DNA from 3 places in the Pantoea sp. X-Soil-OKNW-556 genome. Region 1 is predicted to be linked to each of the others. Evidence: predicted binding sites of a transcription regulator. Region 1 holds the regulator's gene; each other region holds the start of a gene.
What was found. Region 1 encodes CRP, which controls carbon source genes, mostly activating them, when cyclic AMP is high. Its sites were predicted from a motif close to ATGTGANNNNNNTCACAT; they were not measured.
Positions count from the first base shown of each region.

Region 2: a site for CRP is predicted at 2,294-2,311, ahead of rhaB (rhamnulokinase). Genes of this name have one in related genera too.
Region 3: a site for CRP is predicted at 2,880-2,897, ahead of AC6I8T_RS10490 (sugar transporter). Genes of this name have one in related genera too.

Region 1 covers NZ_AP035990.1:4,094,595-4,107,103, reverse strand. The annotation lists gene nirB (nitrite reductase large subunit NirB) at 1-744, opposite strand, end outside; gene AC6I8T_RS19185 (cytosine deaminase) at 959-2,242, shown strand; gene tsgA (MFS transporter TsgA) at 2,276-3,454, opposite strand; gene ppiA (peptidylprolyl isomerase A) at 3,718-4,290, shown strand; gene AC6I8T_RS19170 (YhfG family protein) at 4,390-4,560, shown strand; gene AC6I8T_RS19165 (putative adenosine monophosphate-protein transferase Fic) at 4,550-5,143, shown strand; gene AC6I8T_RS19160 (aminodeoxychorismate synthase component II) at 5,185-5,760, shown strand; gene argD (bifunctional acetylornithine/succinyldiaminopimelate transaminase) at 5,848-7,068, shown strand; gene AC6I8T_RS19150 (YccS/YhfK family putative transporter) at 7,070-9,145, opposite strand; gene crp (cAMP-activated global transcriptional regulator CRP) at 9,204-9,836, opposite strand; gene AC6I8T_RS19140 (OsmC family protein) at 10,139-10,543, shown strand; gene AC6I8T_RS19135 (phosphoribulokinase) at 10,591-11,460, opposite strand; gene AC6I8T_RS19130 (YheU family protein) at 11,522-11,740, opposite strand; gene AC6I8T_RS19125 (hydrolase) at 11,743-12,509, opposite strand, start outside.
Region 2 covers NZ_AP035990.1:2,256,242-2,268,750, forward strand. The annotation lists gene AC6I8T_RS10515 (L-rhamnose isomerase) at 1-684, opposite strand, end outside; gene rhaB (rhamnulokinase) at 668-2,149, opposite strand; gene rhaS (HTH-type transcriptional activator RhaS) at 2,442-3,263, shown strand; gene rhaR (HTH-type transcriptional activator RhaR) at 3,280-4,143, shown strand; gene rhaT (L-rhamnose/proton symporter RhaT) at 4,237-5,271, opposite strand; gene AC6I8T_RS10540 (hypothetical protein) at 5,639-5,962, shown strand; gene AC6I8T_RS10545 (YoaK family small membrane protein) at 5,987-6,085, shown strand; gene aldA (aldehyde dehydrogenase) at 6,288-7,724, shown strand; gene AC6I8T_RS10555 (MFS transporter) at 7,770-9,044, opposite strand; gene AC6I8T_RS10560 (M20 family metallopeptidase) at 9,041-10,462, opposite strand; gene AC6I8T_RS10565 (LysR family transcriptional regulator) at 10,612-11,538, shown strand; gene AC6I8T_RS10570 (ABC transporter substrate-binding protein) at 11,542-12,509, opposite strand, start outside.
Region 3 covers NZ_AP035990.1:2,249,186-2,254,843, reverse strand. The annotation lists gene rhaD (rhamnulose-1-phosphate aldolase) at 1-28, shown strand, start outside; gene rhaM (L-rhamnose mutarotase) at 18-332, shown strand; gene AC6I8T_RS10500 (TetR/AcrR family transcriptional regulator) at 417-1,064, opposite strand; gene bhsA (multiple stress resistance protein BhsA) at 1,335-1,592, shown strand; gene AC6I8T_RS10490 (sugar transporter) at 1,646-2,830, opposite strand; gene cybB (cytochrome b561) at 3,023-3,565, opposite strand; gene AC6I8T_RS10480 (hypothetical protein) at 3,677-3,928, opposite strand; gene ynfM (multidrug efflux MFS transporter YnfM/SxtP(Kp)) at 4,095-5,351, opposite strand; partial or broken gene AC6I8T_RS10470 (LysR family transcriptional regulator) at 5,446-5,658, shown strand, end outside.

The DNA of each region.
Region 1 (12,509 bases):
CAGTTGGTCCTGCGCGCGAATACCGGTCGAGAACACAATAAAATCGACGTCCAGTGAGCTGTTATCCTTGAAGTGCAGCGTTTTACCCCCGTGGCTGTGGTGGACAATTTCGTGCGTATTCTTACCGGTGTGCACCTTTACGCCCATCTGCTCAATCTTATGGCGCAACTGTTCGCCACCCTGACGATCGAGCTGTTCTGCCATCAGCACTGGCGCGAATTCGATCACATGGGTTTCAATACCGAGAGTTTGTAATGCGCCAGCGGCCTCCAGTCCGAGCAGGCCACCGCCAATCACGGCCCCGCGTTGACTGCGCTGTGCACAGGCTGCAATCGCATCGAGGTCTTCGATGGTGCGATAAACAAAGCAGTCGCTGCCATCCGCTCCCTGAATCGGGGGGATCCACGGGTAAGAACCGGTAGCGAAGATCAGCGTGTCATAGGGCACAACACGGCCAGTACTGGAATGAATCCGCTGCTTGTCGCGGTCAACAGCAATGGCGCGCTCACCCAGCAGCAGGTTGATCTGATGTTTTTCGTAGTAGCCTGCACTGACCAGCGAAAGCGCTTGCGCGCTGTGGTGGGTGAAATAAGCGGACAAGTGGACGCGATCATAAGCGACCCTCGGTTCTTCACAAAAAACGGTGATGGCAAATTGACTGGGTTCTGCCTTATCAATTAATTCTTCTATGTAGCGGTGACCGACCATGCCGTTGCCAATAATGACGACCTGATGTTTGCTCATATTTTCCCCAAAACGAAGGTGTATGCGGCTACCTTAGCCGTTACAAGAATGGGGTTATTGATGCATATCAAATACCCCTTTATATACTCATTTAGAGGTATGTTACTGATATTAAAAACATTCACCTCTGGGCGGTAAATCGTGCGGCCAGGGGATGTGCAAGGGACGGGTATTGACGCTATTTTAAGATGTCGCGTTTCTACAGGAGAAGGGCATGGCTAAGACGTCGCTGCAATGGATCAACAATCTGCGTTTACCCGGCCAGCAGGGGTTGTGGCAAATCGAAATCGGGCAGGGGAAAATTTCCCGTATTGTCCCACAATCGGCCGAGTGCAGCGCCCAGGAAGGTGTACTCGACGCCGAAGGCGGCCTGGCAAGCGCCCCCTTTATTGAACCGCATATCCATCTCGATACCACGCAAACCGCGGGTGAACCGGCGTGGAATCAATCCGGAACGCTGTTCGAAGGCATTGAACGCTGGGCCGAGCGTAAGGCTTTGCTGAGTCATGATGACGTAAAGCAGCGTGCAAAGCAGACGTTGAAATGGCAAATCGCTAACGGTATCCAGCATGTGCGTACCCATGTGGATGTTTCAGACCCGACGCTGACCGCGCTGCAAGCCATGCTGGAAGTGAAAGCGGAGATGGCGCCGTGGATTGATATCCAGATAGTCGCCTTTCCGCAGGAAGGTATTCTCTCTTATCCCAATGGCGAAGCCCTGCTGGAAGAGGCACTGCGCCTCGGCGCAGACGTGGTGGGAGCGATCCCCCATTACGAATTTACCCGTGAGTATGGCGTTGAGTCATTACACAAGGCCTTTGCGCTGGCGAATCGCTACGACCGGCTGGTGGATGTGCATTGCGATGAAATCGATGATGAGCAGTCGCGTTTTGTAGAAACCGTCGCGGCACTGGCTCATCGCGATGGCATGGGGGGCAGAGTGACCGCCAGTCATACCACGGCGATGCATTCCTACAACAATGCCTATACCTCACGTCTGTTCCGTCTGCTGCGCCTGTCAGGTATCAACTTTGTCGCCAACCCGTTGGTAAATATTCATTTGCAGGGCCGTTTTGACAGCTACCCCAAACGGCGCGGCATTACCCGGGTTAAGGAGTTGCTGGAGGCGAATATCAACGTCTGTTTTGGTCACGACGATGTGTTTGATCCCTGGTATCCGCTCGGTACCGCCAGCATGTTGCAGGTGCTGCATATGGGGCTGCATGTCTGCCAGTTGATGGGTTATGAACAGATTGATGCGGGGTTGCAGCTAATCACCACCAACAGCGCCAAAACCATGCAACTTAGCGGTTATGGCCTGGAGCCGGGTAATGATGCCAGCCTGATTATCCTGCCAGCCGAAAGCGGATTTGATGCGGTGCGACGTCAGGTGCCGGTGCGTTATTCGTTGCGTAAAGGCGAGCTGGTGGCAGCAACAGAGCCTGCAAGCAGTGAGATCTATCTGGGGGAAACGGAAGCGGTAACCTTTCGGCGTTGAGTTGCAGGGCGGACTGACGTCCGCCCGCGCAGGTTAGTGCGTAATATGGCCGTGCTGGCGATGTTTAGTGACAAAGCCGAGCAGTACACACATCACAAACACCACGGCGTATAAGCCGTTAGCAGTCGCCAGTGCCGCATGCGCACCGCCTTTCGCCACAATCGGACCGGTGACCACAAAGGTCAACATGGTACCGACGGTACCGCAAGTCAGGATAAAGTTGACCAGCTTCGGTGATGAGGCTTTGGTTTGCAGTGAACCCAGGGTGATGATGGTGGTGTAGATAGCGCTGGAGCTGAAGCCGAGTGTCATGATGATCCAGTGCAGCATATTGGCGTCATTGGTGCTGACAAACCAGTACATCAACACGGTGGCAATCGCCGCCAGTACCATCAGGATACGTTGCAGATCGAAGAAGCGCAGCAGGAAGCTGAACACCCACATGCCGACCATATAGGCGGTCCAGAAGTTACCTACTAACTGGCCGGCAGCAGCGATATCCATCCCCATGGTTTTGGTGGCGTATTCCGGCACCCAGGAGATGAAGCCCAGTTGGCCGAGGATGTAGCACAGCGCGGCAATCGACAGGAACAGCACGCCGATACCCCATTTCTCTTTTTCCGCCGCCTGCGTTTCGGTGTTGTTTTTCAAAACCGGGAACTCAACGCACAGCGCCAGCACGAAGATGGCGATATAAATAACGCCAATGCAGGCGTAAACCCAGTACCACGGCAGGGCGCGCGCCAGCAGGATGCCAGCGATAATCGGGAACAGCGTACCGGCCATGCTGAAGAAGGAATCAGTAAACAGCAGGCGTGAACCGCGCTGGCGACCATCGTACAGATGGGTAATGAGGAAGGTGCCGATCGACATGGTAATGCCGCTCACCACACCAAGCACAAACATGCACAGTGAGAACACCGACAGGTTGTGGCTGGTCATCAGACCAAACACCGCCAGTACCATTAGCACGAAGCCAAAGATCAACTGACGTTTTAACGGCACAATCACCATCAGCCAGGCGTTAAGGAATACCGCGACCAGAATACCGGTATTGAGAAAGGTGAAGGTGTTACTCATTTCCGAGATCGGCAGCTGGAAATACTGTGCAATATTGTCCAGTACCATCCCGGTCACAATCACCAGTGCGCCCGTCAGCGCATAAGAGAAAAAGCTGATCCAGGTAAGGCCAATACGATTACGGTTTGTCATGTGGGGGACCTGTTTTGAGCACCGAAGTTGGCAAAAAGTGTCATGAATTGTAAATGCAACTGTGATCTTAATAAACAAAGAGTGAAATAAGGTTATTAGATTTCACTAATAGTGTGATTTGCGTCACGCAAATGATTGCGTAGCCCCGAATTTCGGGCATTTGCCGCTGCCGCGTAAATATAGGTAAAACGCTGGCTCTTGTATTACATGCTCTTTACAATCAATCTCGTTTTGAGCTTGCACTTCATGGTAAGGAATCTTTCATGTTTAAACGTACTTTGACAGCGGCAGTTGCCCTGTTAGCGCTCTCATCTGTTTCCGTTTCTGCCCTGGCGGCAAAAGGCGATACTCACGTTCTGCTCACCACCTCTGCGGGTAATATCGAACTCGAACTGAATAACCAGAAAGCCCCGGTGTCGGTGAAAAACTTTGTTGATTACGTCAACAATGGTTTCTACAACAACACCATTTTCCATCGCGTGATCCCTGGCTTCATGGTGCAGGGGGGCGGTTTCACCACGGATATGCAGCAGAAGCAAACCAACGCGCCAATCAAAAACGAGGCAGATAACGGCCTGCGTAACCTGCGCGGCACCATCGCGATGGCGCGTACTGCGGAGAAAGACAGCGCAACCAGCCAGTTCTTTATTAACGTTACCGACAACGCCTTCCTTGATCACGGACAGCGTGATTTTGGCTATGCCGTATTTGGTAAAGTTGTGAAAGGAATGGACGTGGCCGATAAGATTTCTCAGGTGCCGACCAAAGATGTGGGTCCGTACCAGAATGTGCCGTCAAAACCGATCGTTATCCTCTCCGCCAAAGTTCTGCCCTGATTTTTTTGCGCGCCATTTTGCGATGGCGCCTCCTGCCGCTCTCCGGCAAAGCGAATATTTGCTGCTTATACTTAGGGCAAATTGCTTGCCGGAGGCTCTATGACCAGCAAACTGACCGACAAACAGAAAGCCACGCTGTGGCAACAGCGCCGTGCTGCCAGCTATCAGGCCAGCTGCCGTCTGGCGGGCTATATGCTGAGCGAACCGGCCATCACGCTTGAACAGGCCGACGAACGGCTGACCTCGTTAAGGAGGCAATATGGCGGATAACTCACTGGCGGTACGCGATCCCTATCTGTGGCATAACGACAGCGTGCTGAAGAATCGCCTGGATATTCACGACAGCGCCCAATTGCGTAAAGCCGAACTGGCGTTCAGCGCGGCACGGCTTGCCACCCTGGAGTTGGGGCCGCAGCGCAGGGGGATGCCATGGCTGTGTCATATTCATCGCACCCTGTTTCAGGATCTCTACAGTTGGGCCGGTGAGCTGCGCACGGTAGATATCTGGAGCGACGAGACGCCATATTGTCACTGCGCCTACATCGAGAAAGAGGGTAACAACCTGATGAGTGCACTGGCGGATGAAGACGGGTTGAGCCATCTGGCGCAGGATGAATTTGTCAGGCGTCTGGCACATTACTACTGCGAGATTTATGTGCTGCATCCGTTCCGGGCCGGGAATGGCCGCGCACAACGCATCTTCTTCGAGCAACTGGCGTTGCACGCAGGCTATTTGCTGACGTGGGATAAACTGGACCGTGATAGCTGGCGTGCGGCGATTCGCGAGGCGGTAGGTGGCGATTTAACTCTGCTCAGTGCGCAGTTTGCAAAAGTGGTAAGCCCCGCCCGCTAAAATGCGTAGAATAGCGGCGGTTTGACCTGCCTGAGGGCGCTATGCTGCTGTTAATCGATAATTACGACTCCTTCACCTGGAATCTCTACCAATACTTTTGCCAATTGGGTGCTGACGTCAGGGTGGTGCGCAACGATGCCATCACCCTCGACGAAATGGAGGCGCTACCGCTCACTCATCTGGTGATTTCGCCTGGCCCCTGCACTCCGGATCAGTCCGGCATCTCGTTGGCGGCGATCCGCCGTTTTGCTGGCCGCTTACCGATCCTTGGCGTATGCCTTGGCCATCAGGCCATTGCCCAGGTGTATGGCGCGCAGGTGGTACGCGCGCGTCAGGTGATGCACGGCAAAACGTCGGCGATTCGCCATAACGACAGCGGTGTCTTTCGTGGGTTAAATAATCCGCTCAACGTCACCCGTTACCATTCGCTGATTGTGGCGCGCGCGACCCTCCCTGAAGAGTTCGAAATTACCGCCTGGAGCCTGCGTGATGGTGAACCGGATGAGATCATGGGATTCCGCCATAAAACGCTGCCACTCGAGGGGGTGCAATTTCACCCGGAAAGCATCCTCAGCGAGCAGGGCCATCAGCTTCTGGCGAATTTCCTGAAGACTTAAGTTGTGTTTGCCTTTGTGTGATTTTTTATGCATATTTTGTGATTATAATTTCACGTCAGCTCAACAAATAATCCGATGAGGTAGGCAATGGCAGCAGAAAAGCTAGCGGTAACCCGGGAAACGTTCGATAACGTTATTTTGCCTGTTTATGCACCAGCGCAGTTTGTGCCGGTAAAAGGCAAGGGCAGCCGAGTCTGGGATCAACAGGGCAAAGAATATATCGATTTCTCTGGCGGCATCGCGGTGACTGCGCTGGGCCACTGCCATCCGGCGCTGGTGGAAACACTGAAAACCCAGGGGGAAACCCTGTGGCACACCAGCAATGTGTTCACCAATGAACCGGCGTTGCGTCTGGCGAGTAAACTGATTGCCGCGACCTTTGCTGATCGCGTGTTCTTTGGTAACTCCGGTGCCGAAGCTAACGAAGCCGCGTTTAAGCTGGCGCGCTACTACGCCTGCAAAAAACACAGTCCGTTCAAAAGCAAAATCATCGCCTTCCATAACGCTTTCCACGGGCGCACGCTGTTTACCGTATCAGTGGGTGGTCAGCCGAAATACTCCGACGGCTTTGGCCCGAAACCGGCTGATATCGTGCATGTTCCCTTCAACGATCTGGCGGCGGTAAAAGCGGTGATCGACGATCACACCTGCGCCATCGTGGTCGAACCGATTCAGGGCGAAGGCGGTGTGATGCCTGCCACTCCTGAGTTTATGCAGGGCCTGCGTGCCTTGTGTGATGAGCACAACGCGCTGCTGGTGTTGGACGAAGTGCAGAGCGGCATGGGCCGTAGCGGCAAGCTGTTCGCTTACGAACACTACGGCATCACCCCGGATATCATCACCACCGCGAAAGCGCTGGGCGGCGGCTTCCCGGTAAGCGCGATGCTGACCACCAATGAAATCGCCTCGGTGATGGCTCCCGGCGTGCATGGCACCACTTACGGCGGCAACCCGCTGGCCTGTGCGATTGCCGAAACGGCGCTCGACATCATCAACACCCCTGACGTGCTGGACGGTGTTGAATCACGCCGTCAGCAGTTTGTGGAAGCCTTGAAAGCGTTGGATAGCAAATTTGACCTGTTCACGGATATTCGTGGCAAAGGTCTGTTGATCGGTGCGGCATTGAAGCCGCAGCATGCCAGCAAGGCGCGTGACATTCTGCATGCCGCTGCCGCCGAAGGTCTGATGATCCTGACTGCTGGCAATGATGTGATCCGTTTTGTACCGTCACTGGTGATTGAACCGACCGATATCGAAGAGGGTATGGCGCGGTTCGCAGTGGCTATCGAGAAGGTGCTGGCGGCGTAACTCAGTTTTTCACCCGTAGTCCGGTCAGCCAGCGGCCATGATGTGGTCGCTGGCTCCATGCCAGAGAAGAGATGGTGTGCATCACGTTCAGGTGTTGCAGAATGCGCTTCACATGCTGCTCGACAATCGTTACCGCCCCCTCATTGATGTTTTCCGGTGCTTCCAGAATATTGCTGTCGTTACCGGGGCCATCATGCTCCAGCCGCTGCTGACAGCGTTGCAGCGCGATCTCACAGGATTGCAGATACCTTTCCGCCAACTTAGGCGTCAGCATGGTATGTTCGCGTGCCAGGATAGTCATGGCGTTGATGTGTTCGACAATAAACTGACTGTGCGTCACCCAGAGCCGCATATCTTTCAGGTACTGCGAATTGAAGCCCGGCTCGGTCATCGCCTGATTCAGCGAGTTAAACATGGCGTTATGCGCCTGGTTGACCTTGATGCGCTGATACGCCAGTTTCTCCGGTGACTGCTCCGGTCCGAGCAATAATTGCATCGCTTCCTGGTCGGCTTCCAGCGCATCGTGCGCATTCTTACGCAGTAAGCCGCTCTGCCACTGCGGCCACAGCCAAATCATGCCGCCAAAGGCAATCAGACATCCCATTAGCGTATCCATCATGCGTGGCAGCAGGAACTGCGCGCCATTCAGTGACAGCAACTGGAGCGAATACACCGCCGTCACCGTAAAGCCAATCATTGACCAGCCGTAATATTTACGTGTCACCAGATAGCTGGCGAGGGTGATCGCCAGCATAAACAACAGGGTGATGGATTCCGGTACGTCAAAGCGTAACGAGGCGGCAGCAATCAACAGCCCGGCAAAGGTGCCGAGCGCTCGGTGTTGAATTCTTACCCGCGTGGCGCTGTAGCCATTCTGGCTGACGAACATGGTGGTCATCAGAATCCAGTAAGGTTTGGGGATGTTGAAGAACAGCGCCAGCGCGCTACCAAACATCAGCATCACGGCAAAACGTGCAGCGGTGCGTAAGGCGGGGGATTTCAGCGACAGATAGCTGCGCAGCGCCGGAAAAAACGGCAGACGCCGTTGGCGATCGGCCATCAGATCACGGGTATACAGCGGTTTCTGGGTGCGCAGCACGCGCGCAATGCGGCTGAAGTGATACAGGCAGAAATTCCCCACCGGATTGTCCGGGTGCTGGCGGGCAATTTTTTCCAGCGCACCCAGCTGCTTATCCATTTGAAACCGTTCCGGCAGTTGGTGATACAAAATGGCATCGGCCAGCAAGCGCAGACGGGCGGAGATGGTCTTGGCATTCCAGCGAATCACCGCTTCAGCATGGCTCTGCTCCACCAGCTTTTGCACTTCTTCCGGCTGATGCAGGCTGACGGAGATATGTTCCTGCAAATCGAGTGCCACCTGAAAGGCACGCGTCAGGCGTTTATGGCTGTTATCGCGGCTGGCCGACAGCATATGCATTTGCTGGTAGCAGGTGGTGATCAGATCTACCGCTTTTTGCTGGCGTGCCAGCAACGGCGGCAGCGCTTTCTCCGGGTCGGTCAGCTGCGTCAACAGGGTATATTTGGCATCGCAATAATCCGCCAGCTCACGGTACAGCAGGCTCAGCGACTCGCGCATCGGCTGCTCTTTCCACAGCCAAAACCAGAACCAGTTGAACAACCCATACCACAAGGTCCCGCCGATATAGAGCAGCGGAGGCACCCAGATCGGCATACGTCCCACCAGGCTCAGGGTAAAGATGGAGGCAATCAGCGTGGCGGGTAACAAGCGGCCATGCAACGGGCTGATCTCACCCGTCACGCCCACTAATAGTGGCAGCACCAGCAGAATCAGCGGCAGGGGGACGTGATAATCCGTCAGCCACTGGATCAGAAAGCTGCCGGTCGCAAACAGGGAACCGCCAATAATCAGGCGTTTAAAAAAGCGTTTATGGGGCGTATCAAGACCGGCGATGTTGCAACAGGCGGGCACTAAGGAGAACAGCAAGCCTTTTTGCAGGTCGCCAAACAGCCAGCCGAGGGCCACGGGCAGGCACAGCACCAGCGTTTGCCGCAGGGCATAGTTCACTTCGGGATGATAGATGATTCGACGCCACATCAGCTCATCGCAGACAAAAACGGCGTGATGCTGCCATCACGCCGTGGGTGAGAAGAAATTAGCGGGTGCCGTAAACGACGATGGTTTTACCATGTGCGGAGATCAGGTTTTGATCTTCCAGCATTTTCAGAATACGGCCAACTGTCTCGCGTGAGCATCCGACGATCTGACCAATTTCCTGACGGGTGATTTTGATCTGCATCCCGTCCGGGTGGGTCATGGCATCGGGCTGTTTGGCCAGATTGAGCAGCGTCTGCGCAATGCGACCGGTCACATCAAGGAAGGCAAGGTTGCCCACTTTTTCTGATGTCACCTGTAGGCGACGCGCCATCTGCGCCGAAAGACGCATTAAAATATCCGGGTTTACCTGAATCAGCTGACGGAATTTTTTGTAGGAAATTTCAGCCACTTCGCAGGCAGTTTTGGCTCGTACCCAGGCACTACGTTCCTGACCTTCTTCAAACAGGCCAAGCTCGCCGATGAAATCCCCCTGATTGAGGTAGGAGAGAATCATCTCTTTGCCTTCTTCATCCTTGATCAGCACCGCAACGGCACCTTTCACGATGTAGTAGAGCGTTTCCGCTTTCTCACCCTGATGAATCAGGGTGCTTTTGGATGGATATTTGTGAATATGGCAATGGGACAGGAACCATTCGAGTGTAGGGTCTGTTTGCGGTTTGCCGAGAACCATTCGCTATTATCCTCTGTTGTAATCGTGCCCAAAACACAGGGGGCAGTTTTCCCTGTCAGGCGGTGAAATCGTAGAGCGCTTCCTGTTAAGGAAAATTATTCGGGTGGACTCTTAAGCCAGGCTTCTGATTCTTCCCGCCTTCGTCTATTGCGACGAAAATATTTTCAGCTCTGTTTGTAGCACAGCTTTTGCTAGCTGTCTTCTGTTGTCTCGCTTCAGCAAAAGGGCGATTAGTCTGGATTGCTGTTTCTCAGGTGAAAGCGTACTCTGGCGGCAAATCAGCCTATTCAGGAGAAAGAATAATGCAGGCACGGGTTAAATGGGTGGAAGGGCTTACCTTTCTCGGAGAATCCTCATCAGGTCACCAGATATTAATGGATGGCAATTCGGGCGACAAAGCACCGAGCCCGATGGAGATGGTGCTGATGGCGGCAGGCGGTTGCAGCGCGATTGACGTCGTGTCGATCCTGCAAAAAGGGCGCAATGATGTGAAGGATTGTGAGGTCAAACTGACCTCGGAACGTCGTGAAGAAGCGCCACGCATTTTCACACATATCAACCTGCATTTTATTGTTACCGGCAAAGCGCTGGGCGATAAAGCAGTGGCGCGGGCGGTTGATCTGTCGGCTGAAAAATATTGCTCGGTAGCGATTATGCTGGGCAAAGGGGTAGAAATCACCCACAGCTACGAGGTTATTGAACTCTAGCCCGGTCGTAACGGCGCGATAAATCGCGCCGTTACGGTTATGTTTGATTATTCGATGCGTTTGCCTTCAATCAGTCGCTGCACCAGCGGCGTCATAATCAGCTCCATCGCCAGACCCATTTTGCCGCCGGGCACCACCAGGGTGTTCATATGCGAGATAAAGGAATCCTGAATCATCGCCAGCAGATAGGGGAAGGCAATACCTTCCAGACCACGGAAATGGATCACCACAAAGCTTTCATCAAGTGATGGAATTTCACGCGCAGCAAACGGGTTAGACGTATCGACGGTGGGTACGCGCTGGAAGTTGATATGGGTGCGTGAGAACTGCGGGGTGATGAAGTTGATGTAATCTTCCATCGAACGCACCACCGAATCCATCACCGCTTCGCGTGAATGGCCGCGCTCGCTGGTGTCGCGAATCAGCTTTTGAATCCACTCAAGGTTGACGATCGGTACCACACCTACCAATAAGTCGACGTGTTCAGCCACGTTGTGCTGCTGCGTCACCACCCCGCCGTGCAAGCCTTCATAAAACAACACATCGGTGTTTTCCGGCAGCGGCTGCCATGGGGTGAAGGTACCCGGCACCTGATTCCACGGCACGGCCTCGTCATAGGTATGCAGATATTTGCGCGACTGACCAAGACCGGTTTTACCGTATTGCTTAAAGGTTTGCTCCAGCAGGCCAAAATCGTTGGCCTCCGGGCCGAAATAGCTGATATGACGGCCAAGGTCGCGCGCTTTGCGGATCGCCATGTCCATCTCAGGGCGCGTGTAGCGATGAAAACTGTCACCTTCGACCTCTGCCGCATGCAGGTTCAACTGCTGGAATATTTTGCGGAAGGCAAGGCTGGTGGTGGTGGTTCCGGCGCCGCTGGAACCGGTAACGGCAATGATCGGATGCCTGGCTGACATAACAAAGCTCCCTGTGAAGTCCGGCGATGAGCATTGTTAGCACGAAAAGCCGGGATGTGCATTAGCCGCGAAATTCACCGCGTGCCATGATATTGACGGTTTCGTGCAGTTCTGACCACACCAGTACTGCGTCACCGCGTTCCAGCTGGCGACGCACATCAGCGACTTTTTGCGCCAGACTGCGCTCCTGTTCACCGTAGTCGGTGCCTTCGCGTAATACAAAGGCTTCGATCAGGTTTTCCAGCGTTTCAGCTTCAAGTTGTTGCCACGGAATAATCACGATCATACATCCAGGTAAGTTGATAACCACTGCGGCACGCGTTGTTCCAGCCACATTTGCGGTCGTAGCAGCGTACCGCCAACAAAGCCGACATGGCCGCCTTGCTGCGTCAGCTGATATTGAATCGAGGACGACAGTTGCTCCGGCTTCGGTATTACTGCGTCGGTCATAAAGGGATCGTCCTTAGCATGGATGATCAGCAGCGGTTTGCGTACCCCGGTCAGCAGCGGCATCGCGCTGGCACGATGATAATAATCGCCTGCGTCGACAAAACCGTGTGCTCTGGAGGTGACGGCATCGTCAAAGTCGCGCAGGCGGCGCAGGGCGCGCAGTTCGCGTAAATCGACCGGCAGGGTGCCAGGCCAGGCTTTCAACTTACGTTTAGCGTTCTTTTTCAGCTGCGTCAGCAGGTAGTGCTGATAAAAACGTGAGAAACCGTTCTCCAGCTTCTGGCTACAGGGTTCCAGCAGCAGGGGCGCAGAGATGGCGACTGCGGCATCCAGCGGCGCATCATGTCCCTCCAACCCGGTCAGACATGCCAGCATATTACCGCCCAGCGACACGCCGACGGCGGTGGTGGGGACATCGCCCCATTCCCGCTTTAACCAGCGCAGAAAGTAGCTGGCATCTTCGGTTTCGCCGGAATGGTAAATCCGGTGCAGGCGGTTCGGTTCACCGCTACACCCGCGAAAATGCATCACCACTGCCAGCCAACCGCGTGCCTGACATGCCTGCATCAACCCATGCGCATAGGGGCTGTGAAAGCTGC
Region 2 (12,509 bases), 1.8 Mb from region 1:
CTTGCTTTCCACTGCATCGATATGATGCTGAGGATTAAGTTTTTCGCTGATGATCTCATCCAACGCCGCCAGCAGACGCTGACGCGGGGCCAGACGATCGACCGTCAGATCTTTCATGCCGTCCGGCACCCAGATATTCATCACCGAAGGCGTCCCCAACTGCTCGCCAAAGAAGGCCGAAATGTGGCGACTGGCTTTGCAGTGATCAATCCAGAACTGGCGAATCCCCTTATCCGCGTGGGATAAGGTAAAGCCGTCGGCACTTAGCGGATGGGAAAAACAGGTGGGGTTGAAATCCAGCCCCAACTTATTATTTTTCGCCCATGCGACCCAATTGCTGAAGTGCGCCGGTTCAATCGCATCGCGCTCCACCGGTTTATCGCTTTCCAGGTAAATAGCGTGCAGATTGAGGCGCTTCGCGCCGGGGATCAGCGACAGGGCTTTGTCGAGGTCAGCACGCAGTTCCTCGGCATTACGCGCCCGGCCAGGATAGTTGCCGGTGGCCTGAATCCCGCCGGTGAGCGCGCCGTGCGGATTCTCGAAGCCGCGTACGTCATCGCCCTGCCAGCAGTGCATCGAGACTGGAATGCGGTCCAGTTGTGTCATCACCTGTTCTACATCGACGTTAATCGCAGCGTAACGTTGTTTCGCCAGGTCAAAGGCCTGTTCAATCAGCTTTGTCATAAGCAAGTTCCTTAGCGGGTTGGCTCAGCGCGGCGAAGCGTGCCAGGTTGGCAGCAAAAGCGCTGTTGTTAAGCGGGGCAAATTTTTCTAACGGAAAGTTCTGGCTGATGCAGCGACGCAAATCCGCCACATCGCGCAATTCACCGAGGGCGATCAACTGGCAACCGACATTACCCAACGTTGACGCTTCTACCGGCCCGGCGAACACCGGTAACTGGCAGGCATCTGCACACAGTTGGTTCAGCAGCGGATTCTGACAACCACCGCCCACCACATGCAGTTGACGCAACGGTGACGCACGCAACTGGCCGAGTTCACCCATCACCTGGCGATACAGCAACGCGAGGCTGTCAAAAATGGTTCGCGCCAGCGCGGCAGCAGTTTGCGGCACCGGCATCTGCTGCTCCGCACAGGCATCCTGAATTTCCTGCACCATATTGGCGGGGTTAATAAAGCGATTGTCATTGGGGTTGATCAGCGCGATACAGGCGGGTTCATCGGCGGCTTGCTGAATCAAGGCGCACAAGTCGCTGATGTGCAACTCGCTGCATACGCGCTGCAACAGCCACAGGCCCATGATATTTTTCAGCACCCGATAACCTTCTGCGCCACCCTCGTTAGTGATATTGGCGTCGAGCGCTGCCGGGCTGAGCCAGGGTTGCAGGCTTTCAATGCCCATCAACGACCAGGTGCCTGAACTCAGATAGGCGGCGGCGTCCAGCATCAGCGGCGTCGCCAGCACCGCACTGGCGGTGTCGTGGGTCGCCACCGCGATCACCGGGATATGATGACCGCGTGGGCTGACCCAGTGGCCGACGGTGTTACCCGGTGCGCTGGGTTTGCCGAACCAACTGGCCGGTACGCCGGCCCAGGCGAGTAACTCGTCATCCCAGTCGCCATGAGTGATGTTCAGCAACTGCGTGGTAGTGGCATTGGTGTATTCCCAGTTCAACTGACCGGTCAGGCGATAATGCAGGTAATCAGGGATCATCAACGCATGGCTGACCTGCGCCTGCCAGTCAGGTTGTTGCAAATGCAGCGCGCGTAGCTGGTACAGGGTATTGAATGGCAGAAACTGAATACCGGTGCGCTGATAAATGTTGGATTTACCCAGCTCGTTGATCGCCTGCGCCATCTGGCCGTCGGTGCGGGCATCGCGGTAGCTGACGGCCTCGCCGACCCGCTGGCCGTCGGCATCCAGCAGGACGAGGTCCACGCCCCAGGTATCGATGCCAATGCTGTCCGGCACGATGCCTTCTTCATCCAGCTGTTGCAGTCCCTGACGGATCTCCTGCTCCAGCCCCTCCAGATCCCAACTGTCATAACCGGCACGCCGTACGCGCTGATTAGCAAAACGACGCACTTCACGCAGCGTGAGTCGCTGGGTTTCTGTGGTCCATTGCGCGAGCATCACGCGCCCGCTGGATGCGCCTAAATCAATGGCAACAATGTTACGCATACTCATGGCGTGTTCTTCCTGTAATGAGATGCGTACAGAGTAAAAATCCCGCCTTTTCCTCACCTTCCCGTTACTGCCAGCGCGTCAGACCCGCTGGCACCGTGGCAAAGATGTTCGTGAGACAGCTCACAGAACCACACAAGCGCCGAGTTGTGAGCTTTGCCGCATTTTCTGCATCAAGCCCGGAGATCTTGAAAAATTAGCCATTTTCCTGCATCACCCGGTGTGAAATTCAAGGTAAGGTGCTGATCGCCTGAGTAGACTCGGTTACGGTTTTGTTAATAATGAGAGGCGAACCATGACCGTGTTACACAGCGCAGATTTTTTCCCCGCTGGGGAGTACACCATTGCCGTCGAGCCGCGCGTGCCACAGCTGGCCTTCCCCGAACATCACCATGATTTTCATGAGATCGTGTTGGTGGAACAGGGTTCCGGCATCCATGTGTTTAATGGTCAGCCGCAGGCGTTGTGTGCCGGGTGCGTGTGTTTTGTACGCGATCACGATCGTCATCTGTATGAGCAAACCGACAATTTATGCCTGACTAACGTGCTGTATCGCAGCCCGGCCTCGTTTCGTTTTCTCTCCGGTTTGCAGGCGTTGCTCCCGCGTGAGGAAGAGGGCCAATACAGCTCGCACTGGCGCATTAACCACAAGGTGATGAACCAGGCGTTGCAGATCGTCGCGCAGATGAACCAGCCGGGCGTCTGGTCACTGGAGAAACAGGCGCGCCAGGAGCAAGCTTTCCTGCAACTGCTGGTGCTGCTGCGCGAGGCCGGTCATAACGAAGAAGCACAGGACCAGGAAGCTCGCCTGCATCGTTTGCTCGACTGGTTGAATGAACATTACAGTGAAGAAATTGCCTGGGAGGCGCTGGCTGACCAGTTTTCGCTGTCGCTGCGTACCCTGCATCGGCAGATGAAGCAGCAAACCGGCAATACGCCGCAACGTTATCTGAATCGGTTGCGTCTGTTGCAGGCGCGCCACTTGCTGCGGCACAGTGATATGCGCATTACGGATATCGCCTATCAGTGTGGATTTGGTGACAGTAACCATTTTTCCACGCTGTTTCGGCGGGAATTTGGCTGTGCGCCCCGAGCGGAGCGCCAGCAGATGTTGTAACCTGGAGTGCATCCTCATGTCGCTAATATTGACGCGCGAAGACTACTTCCCGGCCCCGAATCTGCCGATTGCGGTGGCCGAACGCCTGCCGCAACCCTCCTTCCCGCCGCATCGACATGAGTTCAGTGAGATCGTTATCGTCTGGCGCGGCAACGGTCTGCATATTCTCAATGACCGACCGTGGCTGATCACCTGTGGCGATGTCTTTTATATCCGCGATAACGACTGCCACAGCTACGACAGCGTAAACGATCTGGCACTGGATAATATTCTCTACTGCCGCGACCGTTTTCAGCTTGGGCTGGACTGGAGCCAGTTGCTGCCACCGGAAGATGCCGCCTGCCCCGGCTGCTGGCGCTTAACCACGCGCGGCATGGCGCTGGCTCGCGGCGTAATCACTCAACTGGAACGCGAAAGCCGCAAAAGCGACTCACTGTCGATCCAGCTCTCCGAAGCGTTGTTTTTGCAGCTGGCGCTGATATTGCGTCGCCACGGTTACGCCGCGGATCGGCCGTGGGCGTTACCGGAAGGCGAACAGTTGGATCTGCTGATGTCAGCGTTGCAGGGTGCGATTGACCGCCCCTTCGACCTCGCCGTTTTTTGTCAGCAGAATAAATTGAGTGAACGCGCGTTGAAGCAGTTGTTTCGTCAGCAAACCGGCATGACCGTTGGTCATTATCTGCGTCAGTTGCAGTTGTGCCAGGCAAAATACCTGCTGCGCACGCAGGATTGGTTAATCAGTGAAGTGGCCGCGCGTTGCGGTTTTGATGACAGCAATTACTTTTCGGTGGTGTTCACGCGGGAAACCGGTCTGACGCCGAGCGCCTGGCGGCAGCGATTTTTACCGCACCGCCCGGCGCTGATTGGCACACCGCATTAAGCCCCGGTAACGGCGCGATGCTGGAAAAAACAGCGCGATAAATCGCGCCGCTGCAAATCAGGCCATCGGATATACGTTATTAATCACGCCCCATCAGGATGCCATCCCCAGCCCGACAATGTTGGCCGCGATAATAATCACCACGCAGCCCAGTGACAACACGCGCACCGGACGTTGTCCTACGGCCTTCCACTCCTTCAGCACCAATCCGACCAAACCGCCACACAGCACATACAGGCTCATATGCAGCATCCAGCTGACAAAATCATACTGCGGCGGGATTTTGGCATGACCCCAGGCGTAGAAGAAAAATTGCAGATACCACATGGTACCGCCCAGCACCGCAAAGGCGATGTTGGCCAGCAACATCGGTTTGGCTACGGAGAAGTCAGCGCGAACGGAAAGTTCAGGTTTCACCGCCAGGCGGATAAAGCAGTACGCGAGGTTAACCAGCGCCCCGCCGCCCATAATCACCACATAACTGGGCAGCGCCACGTACAACGGATTGATACCCAGGCTGGCGGCTGCTTCGTGCATCGGTTTGGCCGCATCCATCGCAAAAGACATCCCGGCGGAGAAAATGCCGCATATTACCGCCAGCACCAGCCCCTTCTTCAGGTTAAACTCTTCCGCGTTAATCCCCAGCGCCCGCTCTTTTAACAATCCGGCACGGGAGACAATCGCCACGCCGATCAACGCAACAAATACGCCCAACAGCGTCAGCCGACCACCTTCTGAGCTGAACAGTTCGACAAAACGCCCCTGTAACAACGGCGTCATCAGCGTGCCCACCACCAGCGTAATGCCAATGGCAATACCGATACCCATCGACATCCCCAGATAGCGCATGGTCAGACCGTAGTTGATGTTGCCGACACCCCACATGGCACCAAACAGAAACACCGGCAACAGCTGGGAGAAGCTAAAGCTACCGTAGTAGGCCCAGAAATTCGGCAGCAGCACCGCGCTCACGACCCAGGGCAGAATCAGCCACGACATCACGCCACCGACCGACCACATGGTTTCCCATGACCACTTTTTCACCTGTTTAAACGGAGCATAAAAACATGCAGCACTGGCGGCACCCACCAGATGCCAGAAGATACCTGCAATGATGGCACTGTTCATTGTTATTCCTTCGTAAGGTTGAGGCCAACAGGAAACCGGCGGTCTCCCGATTACCCGGCAGTCTACGGCGGGCAGCTTTTCCTCAGCCTTTGAATGGCTGCCGGAGAGTGGGCGGAATTGGCAATATCCGGTGGGTTTTCAACATAAGGATCACAAAATCGCATTTGCAGGCAGGCACGTCAGAAAAAAAGATAACCTGTTTATTATTATCGATATTTTCTGGAAATGTTGTGTTGATCAGCACAGTTTTAACCTGACTGCCATGCGCATCGTTAACATGGCAATCACACAAAGCACGGATCGTGGCTTCCCCCGACTGCAATTAATCCGTATAACGTTGAGAAAAATCATCAGGACAAGGATTGGGATGAATACCAAGAGGTTGACGCTGTTGCTCTCACGTCCGGTGAGTCGCGTAATGCTGGATGATATCCGCGCCATTGTGCCGCCCGAGTCACTCAACATCTTTATTAACGGGCTGGAAGATATACACTATGCCCGTCTTGAGTGCGTGCAGAGCGAAGATAACTGTGCCCTGCTGGCCTCAGCGATTGTGGTGTGGCGGCAACTGGGTCATATTCACAGTATCCATTATCAGAAAGGTGAACACCTGCGTGAAATTGACGATGCCACGCAGTTCCAGCTGTTCAGTATGATGAAAACGCATCGCGCACTGGTTCAGCTTACCTGAACCCGCTTTCACTTTAGGATAATCATGAAAATCGGACTGCTTTTCCCCATCGCTATTATCATTGCCGGTGTCAGCTTTCTCGCCTGGTTTATCGCCAGTGGCGCGATGATGCCGGGGTCGTGACCTTTTTCAGACTTGGCCGTTCTGCCAGCTAACCTGCTGAATACGCAGCATTTCGCCAGATATGCTGCGCTTGTCATCTGTTTCTTCCCTTCGCTGCCATCTGCCCCCTTACCCTGGCAATGACAAAAAGGTGCTACACCTTGATCTGCTTCACTCTGCATTTCACACAAATTTAACGAAACCGATCGCGGAGACCCTACAGATGACAACGCACCATCAACATTTCATCAATGGCGAGTTTGTTGCCAATCAGAACGACAAATGGATTGAAGTGATTAACCCGGCCACCGAAGCGCTGCTGTCACGCGTACCAGAAGGCACCAGACAGATCGCCAGTCAGGCGATTGCTGCCGCAGAAGCGGCACAACCCGGCTGGGAAGCGTTACCGGCAATTGATCGCGGTAACTGGCTGCGCAAAATCGCCAATGGTATTCGTCAGCACGAGGCAGAACTCACCGCGACTATCGTGGCCGAGGGCGGGAAAACTCAGGGACTGGCGCAAACCGAGGTGCTGTTCACCGCGGATTATCTCGACTATATGGCCGAGTGGGCACGCCGCTACGAGGGCGAAATCGTCAACAGCGACCGCCCGAACGAAAACATTTTCGTGTTTAAGAAAGCTATCGGCGTGACTACAGGCATTCTGCCGTGGAACTTCCCCTTCTTCCTGATTGCGCGTAAAGCGGCACCGGCGCTGGTCACCGGCAATACCATCGTGATTAAACCGAGTGAGCTGACACCGAATAACGCCGCCATTTTCGCCGGGATCCTGCATGATATCGGTCTGCCGGCTGGAGTGATCAACGTTGTTTACGGCTATGGGCCGGAGGTCGGTCAGGAGCTGGCAGCTAACCCGAAAGTGGGACTGGTCAGCCTCACCGGCAGCGTGAATGCCGGTATCGCCACCATGGAAGCGGCAGCGAAGAATGTGACCAAAGTGTCGCTGGAGTTGGGTGGCAAAGCCCCGGCGATTGTAATGGATGATGCCGACCTCGATCTGGCGGTAAAAGCCATTGTCAGTTCCCGCGTCATCAATACCGGACAAGTGTGTAACTGCGCTGAGCGTGTTTATGTGCAGGAAGGTATTTACGATCGCTTTATCAGCGCCCTGACGGATGCCTTTAAACAGGTGAAATTCGGGAATCCTGCCGAGCGTACCGATATTGATATGGGACCCCTGATCACCGCGGCGGCGCTCGGTCGTGTCGAACAAAAAGTGGCGAAAGCCGTGGAGCAAGGCGGGAAAGTGATTCTCGGTGGAAAGCGTGTCGGAGAACAGGGCTTCTATTTTGAGCCGACCATCATCACTGACGTGCGTCAGGAGATGGAGATCATGCGCGAAGAGATCTTTGGTCCGGTGCTGCCGGTGATGACCTTTAAAACGCTGGATGAGGCGATTGGCCTGGCAAACGACTGCGAATATGGCCTGACTTCATCGATTTATACCCAAAATCTGAACACCGCGATGATTGCGCTGCGTCAGCTGAAATTCGGTGAAACCTACATTAACCGCGAGAATTTTGAAGCGATGCAGGGCTTCCATGCGGGCTGGCGGAAATCCGGGGTTGGCGGCGCGGATGGTCGCCACGGTCTGGAAGAGTATCTGCAAACCCATGTGGCCTATTTGCAGTTTGCATAAAAATAACCCGTCGCGGCACGACGTATCGCGCCGCGACGTAAGCTATTAACTCAGGCGTTGTTTACTACGGACCAGCGCAATGCCGCTCAGCAATGCGACTGCCATCAGATAATAACTCGGTGCCAGACTGGTGCCGGTCGCGCTAATCAACAGGGTACAAATCAACGGTGCAAAACCGCCAAACACCGTGACCGCAATGTTATAGCTGATCGCCATGCCACTGGCACGGGTGCCAATCGGGAACAGATCGGCCATCACCGAAGGCACCGTCGAGAAGTAAACTGATTTCAGCAGTGCCATCCAGCCCACCAGCAACATCAGCGTCAGCGGTGTGGTGTGATTGACCACCAGGGTAAACGCCGGATAGATGGTCACCAGCAGCAGAATCAACGATCCCCACATCAGCGGTACCCGACCGACCTTCTCGGCCCACAGCCCCATCAGCGGCGTCACCACCGTCAGGATCACCCCAGCCAGCAAAGTGGCGCTGAACGCCGCCGAACCCGGCAGATGCAGCGTTTTGGTGGCATAGGTCGGCACATAGTTGAGCATGTAGTTAACGGCGGTGGAGATCACCATCAAACCAATCGCCAGCAGCATCAGCTCCTTCTGACGACCAAACAGACGCTTCAGCGGTGCTGCTTCCGGCTGCTGCTGTGCAAAGCTGGCCGGTTCATGTACATGACGACGGATGTAAATACCCAGCGGGCCAATCAGCAGGCCAAAGGCAAACGGAATACGCCAGCCCCAGTCCTGAATCTGGCTTTCGCTCAGAATCTGCGTCAGACCCAGGCCAAACGCCGATGCCATCAGGGTACTGGCCCCTTGCGTAGCAAACTGCCAACTGGCGATAAAGGCTTTACGCTCCGGGAAGTGTTCCACCAGAAACGCGGTGGAGCTGCCGAATTCACCACCGGCGGAGAAGCCCTGAATCAGACGCGCCAGCAGAATCAACACCGGAGCGGCCAGGCCAATTGAGGTATAACCCGGCATAAAGGTGATAATCGCCCCGCCGAGCATCATCAGGTTGATCGACAGCAGCAGCGCCTTTTTACGGCCATGACGATCGGCGTAGTTACCGAGCACAATCGCCCCCAGCGGGCGGATCAGGAATGAGACGCCAAAGCTGCCAAAGGTCAGCAGCAGCGATACCGAGGGATCGCTGGTCGGGAAAAAGGCATGGGCGATATAGCTGGCGAAAAAGCCATACACCGCAATGTCAAACCACTCCAGCGCATTGCCGATGCAGGTGGCGAAGAGGGTTTTATGCAGATTGGGTTTAACCGCGCTGGTGGGTGCGCTGTGACTGATGCTACTCATTTGGCACCTCCGGCATGCGCCTGGTGACGGGCAATCAGGTCTGCGCCTTGCTCACCCAGATCCCACAACAGACGCGTCATGATTTGCAGCCCCTCACGGGCGATGGATTTCAACATATGTTCGTTAACGCCGTGCTGACCGCAGGCCGGATAGGAATGCGGCACCCACAGCGTCGGCAAGCCGAGGATGTCGGAGAACACTTCATTGGGCAGTGAACCGCCGAGATTCGGTAACAACGCCGGTTTTTTTCCGCTGGTTTGCGCCATGCTCTCCAGCACCCAGCTCACCAACGGATCGGTGGGGTCGAGACGGGTAGCTGGCGATCCGCGCATAAACTCGACCTTCACCTGGTCAAAGCCGTGGTTTTGCAGATGCGCTTCAATGTGCTGTGCCAGATTTTCCCAATCTGTTCCCACCACAAAACGTAACTGACACACGGCGGTCGCGCTGCCGGGAATGGCGTTCATAGGACGTGCCGGGTTGCCGGTGAGAAACGCCAGCACTTCCAGCGTGTTCCAGCCATACAGGCGTTCGGTCGGTGTCAGGCCCGGCTCACCCCAGTTCACCTCGATCGCCGGATCGCCGGGCATGCCACCCACCTCGATATCGCTGAGGATGGCGCGCACGTCGTCGGTCAGAGAGGTCGGTTTCAGTGCTTCAACCTGCAACACGCCCTGGGCATTGACCAGCGTGGCGATGGCATTTGCCAGTTGTGTTCCCGGATTGGTCAGTAAGCCACCCCAGTTACCGGAGTGGTACGCATTGTCGCGTGCGTTGATGGTCAGGCGGAAATTGACGCAGCCGCGCGATCCGAGGAACAACGTCGGACGCACCGCATTCAGGCGCGGGCCATCGGAGGCGATAAACAAATCGGCCTTCAGCAGATCGCCGTATTGCTCGCACAGCTCCGCCAGACCCGGTGAGCTAATCTCTTCCCCCATTTCAAACAGCATTTTGCAGTTAAAACCGAGGCGTCCACCGCGTGCCTGAAACACCTGCTCCAGCGCGGCCAGATTGACGCAGTGCTGGCCTTTATTATCTGCGCTACCGCGACCATACCAGCGATCGCCCTCTTCTTTCAGTTGCCACGGCGATAACCCGTCACGCCAGTTTTCATCATCGCCAAACACCACATCGCCGTGACCGTAGCTCAACAGCGTTGGCAGCGCCGGATCTTCGATGCGCGCCGCCACCAGGAACGGGCGATTTGTGGTGACGGGATTGTCGATAAAGTGCAGCGTGAAACCGAGCGCCACCAGTTGTGGGCCAATCTCCTTGTGCAAATAATCATGCAGCTGCTGGTCACGATCCGCACGCTGGCTTTCGGTGACCTGCGCCACCCGGCGCGTCAGCAGTTGCTGGAATTCCCCGCAGTCAAAATAGTCGCTGGCCTGTTGTACGGCCTGTTGTGCTGTCATGTTTGCCTGTCTGTTGTTGGTTTTATCATCATCCTTATCTTTGCGGAAAGGCTGATTTGCCACAATTATCAATTTATCGAGTAAGATTTGCTTTTAAAGCAAAGCTTAGCTGCCCGATTTTGAGGCATGCACCACCAGGAAGCAGAAATATGCAAAGCAGTGAAATCCGATATTTTCTCGCCGTCGTGAATGCCGGATCGCTAAGTGCTGCCAGTGAACAACTGTTTGTGGCGGTATCCGCCATCAGCCGTCAGATTCAACGCCTTGAGGCACAGGTTGGCGTGCCGTTGTTTGAGCGCCACGCGCGCGGCATGGTACTGACCGAAGCGGGGGAAATTTTTGCGCATCAGGTACGTAAAAATATGCTGGAGATGGAGTATGCGCTGGCGGAGATTAAGGGCTTAACGGCGGTACGCCGCACACAGATCCGCGTTGCCTGTACCGATGGCATGGCCTTCACCCTGTTGCCGCGCTTGTTTGCCGATTTTCGCCTCAGCAATCCCGGAGTGCTGTTCAGCCTGAAAGTTGGCAGCACTCAGGGGGTAGCCGAGTGGGTGCGCAACGGCGAATGTGATCTGGCGTTGCAGTTTAGTCTGCATGCCGAACGCGGTGTCGAAGTTATCGGGTCGTGGCCAGCACCGGTGCAGCTGGTGATGCATCACACCCATCCACTGGCAAACGCGACACAGGTGTCGCTGGCTGACCTCAGTCAATACCCGGTGGCTCTGCCGGAGCAAAACACCACGGTGCGCCAGCTATTTGATCTTTCCTGCCATATGAGCGGCTATGTGATTGAACCAGTGCTGACCTGCGATAACTTCTCCACCCTGTTCCATTTCTTACTGGGTACGCCGCTGGCGGTGACCATTTGCAGTCCGTTTACCGTGCGTTACGAGGCGAAAACGCACGGGTTGATATTGCGCTCGGTTGGCATCGATCAGCTGAATCAACGCACGTTGCAGCTCCAGACGCAATCAGGGCGGCCCCGTAGTGCCGCCCTGAATCTGTTGCTGGACTTTCTCCATCAGCAGCTCAACGCGCTGGAGGAACCCCTGCGCCAGCGCTGGAAGCCCTGAGATTTACTGCTGGATATCCACCGGATAGAGGATGTGTTTGCCAAACGGGTCCACCTGATAACCGGTAACCGATTTGCGTACCGGTTCGAAGATGGTCGAGTGGGCAATCATCACCGCAGGCATCTGGTCATGCATGATTTGCTGTGCCTCCAGGTACAGCGCAATGCGTTTGTTGTGATCCTGTTCGGCACGCGCCTCAGTGATGATTTTATCAAACGGTGCATAGCACCACTTCGCCGAATTCGAACCGTCCTTCGCCGAGGTGCAGCTATACAGCGGGCCGAAGAAGTTATCCGGATCGCCGGTAGCGGTGGTCCAGCCCATCAGCGCCGCCTGGTGCTCGCCATTGCGGATACGTTTGAGATATTCGCCCCACTCATAGCTGACGATATTGGCTTTGATACCCACTTTCGCCCAATCAGCCTGAATCATCTCAGCCATTCGTCGCGCATTGGGGTTGTAAGGTCGCTGGACCGGCATCGCCCACAGCGAGATCTCGGTGCCCGGTTTGATGCCCGCTTCCTGTAGTAAGGCTTTCGCCTTCTCAGGATCGTAGTCGTAATCTTTCAGATTGTTATCCGCACTCCAGACGCCGGGCGGCAGAATGTTTTTTGCCACCGTACCGGTGCCCTGGAACACCGCATCGATAATCGCCTGTTTGTTGATCGCCATCGCCAGCGCCTGGCGCACTTTCACGTTATCCAGCGGTGCTTTGGTGGTGTTGAAGGAGAGGAAGCCGGTATTTAGACCGGACTTTTGCATCAGGGTCAGGTCAGGATTTTTGCGCATTTTGTCGAGATCAGCCGGATTGGGGAATGGTATGATCTGACACTCGTTTTTCTCCAGTTTGGCGTAACGCACTGACGCATCCGGCGTGATCGAGAATACGATGCGATCCAGCTTCGCCTTGCCCTGCCAATATTCCGGGAAGGCTTTGTAGAGAATGCGGGAGTCTTTCTGATACTGCACCA
Region 3 (5,658 bases), 1.8 Mb from region 1:
ACAGGTGGAGCGCGCCAATGTTGCGTAGAGCCTTCGTGATGCAGGTGCATGCGGATTGCCATGATGAGTATCTGCGTCGCCATTCACCCATCTGGCCGGAACTGGCGGCAACGCTGAAGACGCATGGCGCGAGTAATTACGCCATCTGGCTGGATGCGGAACGCAATCTGCTGTTTGCCAGTGTCGAAATCGAGTCGGAAGCCCGCTGGCAGGCGGTGGCGCAAACCGAGGTTTGCCAACGCTGGTGGGCGTCCATGAAGGATTTGATGCCGTCGAACGCGGATCACAGCCCGGTCAGCGCTGAGCTAAAACCGATGTTTTTCCTGCCTTAAACCACGACCATCCCACATATTGCACGTCTCCTTCTCCCGCTTGCGGGAGAAGGCCGGGATGAGGGGACGGATGTAAGCGGCAGGTTAGTTAAGCGCGCAATATCCCGCCAAAGCGGGCCAGATCGCCATCTGCGTATCCACAATCTGTTCTAAATCTTCCCGGTTTGCGCCTTCACGGGCGCGCACAGACATACCCTGCAATACACAGGCGAGGAAGCTCGCCAGCGTTGCGGTATTGCTGCACGCGGGTAACTCACCGCGCTGCTGGCGTGCGGCAAGGAACTGCTGCAAGGCCCGTTCCTGCGCATGATGCTGTTGTTCCAGCATGTGCGCCACTTCTTCAGAACTGGCCGACAGGGCGCTGGAGGTGCAGATAAAAAAGCAGCCAGCGGGTTTATCACATTCGGTAAAACAGGCTGCGGTGGCGCGAAAATAGGACTCAACCGCGGTTTTCACATCCAGCGAGGCATCATTCAGCACCGCGTTACGCTGCGCACTAAACCTTTCGATATAGCGCTGCATGGCGGCTTTAAACAAACCTTCTTTGTTAGCAAACTCCGCGTAAAGCGTTGGCGCTTTGGCGCCAGTGGCACTGACCAGATCCGCCAGTGAGGTGCCTTCATAGCCGTGTGCCCAGAACAGCATCAGGGCTTTATCCAGCGCATCGTCACGATCGAAGACTTTAGGTCTGCCACGACTTTTACGCAGGGTCGGTTCAGTTATCTGGCTCATAGATCCTCACCACAGCTCAACATGCTTATTAAATTACCGATCATTAAATTAATATGCAACACCACTTTGTCCGTTTGTGCCTTCCTGGGCAAAATCCCCTGAATGGTAAAGTCCCGGTACGCGCTGAAGCCCATACTTACGCCACTTCTCATTAAAATAACGACCGTTAATAAAATAGTTGACGCGCATCCGACTTTGGATTTAGTATTTATTTAACGGTTGTTAATTAAATGGCGACCCACCCAACTTCATCTGCAAAGAGAGACGATCATGAAAAGCATTAAACTGACCCTGGCCGCTGTGGCCCTGTCATCAATCGCATTCGGTACAATGGCGGCTGACCTGGTAAGCGAAGCACCGGTTAATCAACAGCAAATCGGTGTGGTAAGCGCATCTGGCAGTACGGATCTGACTTCACTGGAAAATCAACTGGCGGAGAAGGCGAGCGCTGCGGGAGCAAAGTCTTTCCGCATCACTTCGACCTCTGGCAACAACAACCTGCATGGCACCGCAGAGCTTTATAAATAGTAGGGATCGAGAGGGGACAGGCTTCAGATAGCGGCTATCTGAAGCCCCTTTTTTTAACCGTTGGAACGTAACTGCGGATAACGACGGAAGATATAGATACACCAGAACAGCGCTACCAGGCCGATTAACCCACCAATATTACCCACATCCGCCATTTTCAAATGCAGGCTGACCTGATTTCCGAGTAGCGCACCCGCACCGATGCCGATGTTATAAATACCGGACATCAGTGACATAGCAACGTCGGTTGCGTCCGGTGCCAGCGACAGCACACGCACCTGCATTGCCAGACCAATCATCATCATCGCCATGCCCCAGAAAATACACAGGGTTGTAATCGCGGCAGGGCGCACGGCGGCAAAAATCAGCAGACCCATGCATAAGGTGATCACCGCAATCGCAGCAATCAGCAGCGCCGAAGGATATTTATTGCCGAGGGTGCTGAACAGCACGCTGCCGATAATTCCTGCCGATCCAAACAGCAGCAGCAACAGCGTGGTGAAGTTTTCCCCGGCGTTCGCCACCACCTGCATAAAGGGTTCAATGTAGCTGTAGGCGGTGTAATGCGCTGTCACCACTACCGTGACCAACACATACATGCTGACCAGCGCCGGGCGGCGAAACAGCATCGGCACGCTGCTGAGTGACCCGGTATGCTCGCTGGGCAGGCGTGGCAGAATACGTGCCAGCAGCACCAGCAAAACCAGCGCAGACAAACCAATCATGCCGAAGGTGGTTCGCCAGCCGAGATACTGGCCGACAACACGACCAATCGGCACGCCCAGCACCATCGCCAGCGCCGTACCGGTCGCCAGCATACTGAGCGCCTGGGTTTTCTTACCTGCCGGCGCGACACGAATGGCCAGCGAGGCGGTAATTGACCAGAACACCGCATGTGCCAGCGCGATACCAATGCGGGAGATAACCAGCGAGGTGAAATCCCAGGCGACCGAGGAGAGCACATGGCTGGCGATAAACAACACAAACAGAATCGACAGCAGCAGACGACGCTCAATATTGCGCGTCAGCAGCATCAGCGGCAGCGACAGCAGCGCCACCACCCAGGCGTAAATGGTCAGCATGATGCCGACATCTGCCGTTCTCATCCCATAACTGGCGGCGATATCTGACAGTAAGCCGACCGGCACAAACTCGGTGGTATTGAAGACAAAAGCAGCGATGGCCAGCAACACGACGCGTAGCCAGGCCGTTTTACGGGAGACGGTTGTTGATTGCATGAAATTCAGATCAGTCAGGCAGCAAATGAGGGGCGAAAGGCCCGATGTAAAGTGACCTTTGTCACAAATTATGCCTATTGTGGAGGATTAATACGCTGAGGGAAACCATCTAACCGTATTTTATTGCTGAATATTTTTTATCACCGACGCCCAGGTTGATAGCCTGGGGTTATCGTCAGAACCATCGCGCCGCTACGGGTTGCGCTTGCGCGCAGGCATCATGCGGATCAGCGTGTTGTCCTTCAGAATATAGTGATGCAGCAGTGCGGCGACGGCATGCAGGCCAATCAGCCAGTAGCCGAGCGGTGCCAGGGTTTCATGCCAGCCAATCAAGGTATCGGCGAGGTCAAAATTCGGTGTGCTGCTCACCGGCATCGACAAGCCAAATACCTGCCAGGGACGACCATTGAGATATTTCGAGGCAACGCCGAGAGTCGGTAACGCCAGAAACAGCGCGTACAGCAGGAAATGCATCAGATGGGCGAGCATATGCTGCCAGCGTGGTGGTGCGGGATTGATATCAGGCGATGTATGACGATGACGTAATGCGGCACGCACCAGCATCAGCACCCACACCGATACGCCACAGCTAAAGTGCGTCATGATCATCAGGCTGCGCGCAACCGTACCGCGGGCCGCCAGACCTCGTAGCTCAATGGTGGTATAGGCAACAGCGATTAATAACAAGGTCAACCAGTGGAGGGCGATTTGCGACGTTGCGTATTTTTCCCGCATGAGCGTTCTACCTGAAGCAATATTATTGGTGTCTAACATAGCGAAATGCCACAGGAAAACTTAACAAAATGGCGCAACGTCGCGGGCCGTCTCAGACTGGGAATATCAGAGTCAGACCATGTGTTTTAGCGCCACGCTATTCTGTGTGGTCAGGTTTTTTTTTACCGTAATTGGGCAACAATGTTCACAGCCCAGTGCAGAAGGATAAAACTTGCGCGCCTGTTGAATGGCAGCGTTAGCGGTATAAAAAGTGCCAAGAAAGCGCCTTGCGGCGTCGGGAGGAAGGAAAGGGCAACCCGTTGCATGTACCACATGATTGTCGTTATAGCCGGCGTATTTATCGACGTAATAGTAAAGTTCCATTTGGCTTCCTCGTTGCTGTGAAAGAAAAAATCTAACTATTTTTGGAATAGAATAAATTATAGCTAGCGATTGCTATTTTGTTTTCACTGGCACTGAAAGTTTGCCGACAGGTGTGATTACGCGAGGGGAAACGGGGCACAGTGGCCCCGCATACTGATGGAGAGAATTACAATTGGCGGCACTGCAAACGCCAGCCGACCAGCAAGGCCAGCACCAGCAACACGCTGATAAAAGCGGTCACACCGCCCCAGCCAAAACTGTGCCAGAACACGCCACCTAACGTACCGGCAACGCTGGAACCCACATAATAACTGAAGAGATAGAGCGACGAGGCCTGGCCTTTTGCCCGACGGGCGCGTGGGCCGATCCATCCGCTGGCAACCGAGTGGGCGGCAAAAAATCCGGCGGTAAACAGCATCATACCCGGCAGGATGATCCACAAGGTATTGAACGCCGTCAGCAGCAGGCCGCACAGCATGATCGCCGTGGCGGTAATCATCACCGGCCCCCGGCCAAAGCGACTGGTCATGGCTCCGGCTTTGGGTGAACTCCAGGACCCGGTCAGATACACCACCGACAACAAACCGACCACGGCCTGGCTGAGAAACCACGGCGCACTCAGCAGGCGATAACCAATGTAGTTAAACAGGGTGACAAATGCGCCCATCAGCAGGAAACCTTCGGCGAACAGCAGCGGCAGGCCTTTGTCACGCCAGTGCAGACGGAAGTTAATCAGCAAATTATGCGGACGTAATGAAGCCGGACGGAAATGACGGGAAGCCGGCAGGATTTTCCAGAACATCAGCGCCGATGCCAGCGAAAAACAGCCGATCACACCAATGGCGATGCGCCACGAGAAGAGGTCGGTCAATACCCCGGTCAGCAGACGACCGCTCATGCCACCAATCGAGTTGCCGCTGATATACAGGCCCATGGAAAAGGCGATCACTCGCGGATGAATCTCTTCACTCAGGTAGGTCATGCCCACCGCGGCGACCCCACTCAACGACAAACCAATCAGCGCACGCATCAACAGAATGCCGTGCCAGCTGGTCATCATGGCGGAAATCACGGTGCATAACGCAGCGAGCATCAATGCGGTGACCATCACCGACTTACGACCAATAGCGTCGGAGAGCGGCCCGGTGACCAGCAAACCCAGCGCCATCAGGCCGGTGGATAACGACAGCGAGATGCTGCTGGCCGCAGGCGAAACGCCAAACTGCTGGGAGAGCACCGGCAGAATCGGCTGGACACAATACAACAAGGCAAAAGTGGCAAGACCAGCCGAGAACAGGGCAAGGGTAACACGCATAAATTGCGGCGAACCGCGTTCAATCCATGTTACTGACGCTGGAGCAGAAGCAGGCACGACGGACACTTCGTCCTCATCGAGTGTCACCGCCTGAGAAGAGCGACTCACGGAAAATCCTCAAATTTCAAAAGGTATTGCTATCGTAGGAAAGTGATAATAGGTTGTACAATATATTAATAATCTCGAATGAGACGTTTAAAATATGAATATCGAACTCCGTCATCTTCGCTATTTCATTGCAGTGGCTGAAGAGCTGCATTTTGGTCGCGCGGCCCTCCGCCTCAATATTTCGCAACCGCCACTCAGCCAACAGATTCAGCAACTGGAACAGGAAATTGGCGCGCAACTGTTCACCCGCACCAATCGCAGCGTGCAGATCACCGCCGCCGGGCAGCAATTTTTGCAGGATGCGCGT